2 regions of the Companilactobacillus heilongjiangensis genome follow, and region 2 is predicted to be linked to the other one. Evidence: a T-box and tRNA genes for the amino acid it is inferred to sense, from the RefSeq annotation. Region 2 holds a T-box; the other holds one or more tRNA genes.
What was found. The T-box of region 2 lies ahead of leuS (leucine--tRNA ligase). A T-box ahead of a tRNA ligase gene usually reads a tRNA of that ligase, here a tRNA-Leu.
Positions count from the first base shown of each region.

Region 1: it encodes a tRNA-Leu, which carries the amino acid that the T-box ahead of leuS (leucine--tRNA ligase) is inferred to sense. The anticodon was not compared.

Region 1 covers NZ_CP012559.1:2,016,627-2,019,118, forward strand. Annotated here, with positions in the region: gene JP39_RS09040 (SLAP domain-containing protein) at 1-373, shown strand, start outside; gene JP39_RS09045 (DUF1828 domain-containing protein) at 400-795, shown strand; tRNA gene JP39_RS09050 (tRNA-Leu) at 883-968, opposite strand; gene JP39_RS09055 (SprT family protein) at 1,005-1,469, opposite strand; gene JP39_RS09060 (hypothetical protein) at 1,469-1,903, opposite strand; gene JP39_RS09065 (glycosyltransferase family 2 protein) at 1,909-2,492, opposite strand, start outside.
Region 2 covers NZ_CP012559.1:1,663,076-1,665,567, reverse strand. Annotated here, with positions in the region: gene JP39_RS12830 (glucosaminidase domain-containing protein) at 1-930, shown strand, start outside; T-box leader at 927-1,142, shown strand; gene leuS (leucine--tRNA ligase) at 1,186-2,492, shown strand, end outside.

The DNA.
Region 1 (2,492 bases), 350 kb from region 2:
CGATTCCGCCAAACTACTTTACCAAGCTGAAAATAAACTAATTTCTAATCGTGAGCTGTCCGTAAATAGTGCATGGATAACCGACCGTGAAACTGAAATTAATGGCACGAAATATTACCGTGTAGCAACAAATGAATTCGTCAACGCTGACGATGTCTACATCTACTCACCCGTGGATCTAATCATAACTACTCATAAAGTCCAAACTAAAATTTACACTGCTAAAGGAGACTTAGTCACTGACCGCTCACTTGCGAATAACACGAGTTGGAAAGTCGACAGCATCACTTATATCAATAACGAAAAATATTATCGCGTGGCCACAAATGAATTTATCAAGTCATCCGATATTGCAATTAAAGATGTTCATTAATTCTGGGGATAAGTTAGGAGAAAAAAATGGATACTGTTGAAATGAGAAAAGCTTATTTTGAATGGCTCAGAGAAAACGAAAAATATACCGAATTATCAACTAATTCAATTCGTATTGAAACTCCGTTTTTAGATAACTCGCTTGAACATATTGTTTTATACGTCACTAACGATAATCCTAAAATTATTATCACTGACAACGGTCGGACTTTGGATAATCTTGAGACTCATGGTTTCACCTTCAAAATAGGATCACCCAGATATATTTTGTTACATTCTATTTTGAAAATGTTTGATTTAGATATATTCGATGGTGAAGTACACATTGAGTGTATGGAAGAAGATTTTCCCTTTGCAAAACAGAAAATACTTCAGGGGTTAATCAGAATAAATGATTTAACATTTCTTAACGACGTAGACTAGTTATTAATTAAGAAACTGCTGTAGGATGGCATACTTCAAGACAACAAAAAAAAGCAGCTGAACAAAATCGTTCAACTACTTTGATGATGCGGGTAAGAAGATTCGAACTTCCACGGAGAAAACTCTCCACAAGATCCTTAGTCTTGCGCGTCTGCCAGTTCCGCCATACCCGCATGCACGTTCTATAATACACATAATTAAAAAATATTTCAAGCTGAAATATTAAGATCTTTAATATATTTCAACTTGCCGCGACAGATGCCACAGACATACTTTTGTGTATTCAACTTCTTAACGCGCCGATAGATATGATGACAGTTGCTGCATTCATAAATATGATAAGTTTTTTTCTTTACACTACTTTGAATTGGTGAATATCGAAGTCCACCCACTTGCTGTAATAATACTTTAAAAGTACGGTCTCGATGTTGCGCTGGCAAGCCATCGTTATACAAATGATAGTGGCACAATTCATGTTTGATGACTCCAACTAAAGTTCCATATCCAAATTGTTCGTAAATCTTAGGATTGATATCAATATGGCGGTCATTCAAATGAAATCTCCCACCCGTTGTCTTCAAACGACTGTTAAAACAAGCTTGATGAATAAAAGGCTTCCCAAAATATTCTTGGGAAACCTTTTTTATTAACTCAGTTAAATCCTGATTATTCATTATGCCAAGTCAGTTAATTTTTGAATTAATTTAGAAAATCTATCCATATATTCGTCTTGCTTCTTTTCAGCTTCATCAAAAGCGTGACGATCAACTTGTTTGTCAGCACCGATACTGTCAGTCATTTCTCCACAACCTTCAACATACTTCTTGAAAGCAGAAACTAGTGAGATATGTGTTCCCATCAATCTTGCAGGAGCCTTGCCCTTTTCAAGTTTAGCTAGAGCTTCTTGATAGTTCTTAGTTCCAGTAGCGAAATCTTTTTGAATCTTACCGTATTCAACATCGTCCATCTTATCAACTTTACTACGATCCAAGGCACCACGAATCTTTTCGTATTCAGGGTTCAACTTATCTTGTTCTTCTTGGATTGCTTGAACAGTATTGTTAATTAATTGACCGTATTGCATTGCTCTTTTTTGTGCGGCATTCATAATAATTACCTCTTATTTTCTTCTTGTGTCTTCTCAGTATAAATATCTCGTTCGACCGTAAATCTAGGGCGTTGTTTAACCTCATTAAAGATTTTACCAACATACTCACCGATGACACTAATACTAATTAATTGTACACCACCGAGTGCCCAAATGGATATCATTAATGACGACCAACCGGGGATTACATCACCATTTACTTTCCGAATAAAACTATAAATCAACAATAATATACTGATGAATACGATGAAAAATCCTAACCCCATAATCAACTTAATGGGTACGATTGAAAATGATGTTACACCATCAACGGCAAATTTAATCATCTTGCGTAATGGATACTTTGATTCCCCAGCAAAACGTTCTTTTCTGGCATAATATACTTTGGCAGATTTGAATCCTACTAATGGAACAATTCCACGTAAGAATAAATTCCGCTCACGATAACTCAACAATACTTGGCAAGCACGTTGACTCATCAAACGATAATCAGCTGAATCAGGTACCAGTTTTACACCTAAAAATCCCATAAACTTATAGAATGATTCAGCTGTGCTACGCTTAAAAGCTGTATCAGTATCACGATTAT
Region 2 (2,492 bases):
GTAATGATTGCGCAAGCAATGGTTGAAAGTGGCTGGGGTACAAGTGGACTAGCTACTGCACCTAATTATAATCTTTTTGGTATTAAGGGAGATTATAAAGGCGCCTCTGTTAATATGGGTACACAAGAAGACGACGGTACAGGTAGTCTTTACTCGATTAGCTCTGACTTCAGAAAGTATCCTTCATATAAGGAATCACTTGAAGATTATGTTTCATTGCTTCGTGGTGGAACTTCAGGCAATTCACAAATTTATGCTGGTACTTGGAAGAGTAATACCGCATCATATAAAGATGCTACTAAGTATTTGACTGGCCGTTATGCTACCGATACAACATATGCTGATAAGTTGAATAGTGTTATTGAAAAATACAATTTAACGCAATACGATACTGCTGCCACTGATAAGGACCAAACTTATACAGTTGCCCAAGGCGACACATTACAATCAATTGCCGATAAGTTTAACATGACAACTGATACGTTGATGAGTTTGAATAATTTGAAGACTGATAATTATATTTATCCGGGTAAGACTTTGACGATTACGCAAGTAATTGGCGCTAACGGTCAACCATTGGCAGTAACTAACTTGGCTAATAGGACTTCAAATACAACTGATACTGGCAATGTTGGGGATGCTTACGGCAGTCAACAAGCACCAGTTATGGTTCAAGATGAACGTGATGGCGTGAAGAAGTTTGTCCCATCAGAAAATGATTCATCTGACTCATCATCAATCAATGTCCAAAATGATTACAGCTCAAATGATAGTGATTCAAGCAATCAAAAGAGTATGTCAGTAACCGTTAAAAGCGGTGATACGATTGACTCTATCGCTTCAAAAGCTGGAACAACTGTTGATAACGTTCGTCAATTAAATGATTTAAATTCTGATTTATTGGTTGTCGGACAAACATTAATGGTATAAGATATAAACACGGAAGTAGTAGATAATAAAATTTCTTTTCAGAAAGCGCATGGGGATGTGAATGCGTAGAATTTTATTTTCGAACTCGTCCACTGATAATAGTTGCCGAACCTTTAGTAAGTGACTACGAATAATCCTCGTTAAGGATTTTGAGAGTCGTACTTATTTTGTGGTGCGGAACTTAGGTGGTAACGCGATAACTCGTCCTATGATTAATTTATAATCATAGGACTTTTTTTGTATAGGAGGAGAAACATGTACAATCACAATACCGTAGAAAAGAAATGGCAAAAGTATTGGAAAGAAAATAATACTTTTAAAACAACTGAGGATCCAAACAAGAAGAACTTTTATGCCTTAGATATGTTCCCATATCCATCAGGCCAAGGTCTTCACGTTGGACATCCAGAAGGTTACACAGCTACAGATATTATTGCTAGAATGAAACGTGCTGAAGGTTACAACGTATTGCATCCAATGGGCTTTGATGCTTTTGGATTGCCTGCAGAACAATATGCTTTGAACACAGGTCACAATCCTGCTGAATTTACTGAAAAGAATATTCAAAACTTTAAGCGTCAAATCAATTCACTAGGGTTCTCATATGATTGGGAACGTGAAGTTCAAACAACTGATCCTAAGTTCTACAAATGGACACAGTGGATTTTCGAACAAATGTACAAAAAGGGTTTGGCTTACGAGTCAGAAACATTGGTTAACTGGTCACCTGATTTGGGTACTGTTGTTGCCAACGAGGAAATCATTGATGGTAAGACGGAACGTGGTGGTTTCCCAGTTGTTAGAAAACCAATGCGTCAATGGATGTTAAAAATCACAGCTTACGCTGACAGATTGCTCGATGACCTTGATGATATTGATTGGCCTGAAAATATCAAAGAAATGCAAAGAAATTGGATTGGCCGTTCTGTTGGAGCTCAAGTTACTTTTGATGTAGCCGGCACAGATGACAAGATCAACGTCTTTACAACTAGACCTGATACAATCTTCGGTGTTGAATACATGACTTTGGCACCAGAACACAAACTTGTTGAGAAGATTACAACTCCTGAACAAAAAGCTGCTGTTGAAGCTTACAAGGAAGAAATTTCTCACAAGTCAGATCTTGATAGAACTGATTTGAATGACGAAAAGACTGGTGTCTTCACTGGTGCTTACGCAATCAACCCAGTTAATGGCAAGAAACTTCCAATCTGGATTTCAGACTATGTTCTTGTAACTTATGGTACAGGTGCCGTTATGGCTGTTCCTGCACATGATGAACGTGACTATGCTTTTGCTAAGAAGTTTGATCTACCAATGACTCAAGTTATTGAAGGTGACCTTGATAACGGCGTTATAACGGAAGATGGCAAGCATATCAATTCCGATTTCTTGAACGGTTTGAACAAAGCTGATGCGATTGAACGTGCAATCGAATATATGGAAGACAAAGGTTTCGGTGAAAAGAAAGTTAACTACCGTCTCCGTGATTGGGTCTTCTCACGTCAAAGATACTGGGGTGAACCAATTCCTGTCATTCACTGGGAAGATGGTACAACTTC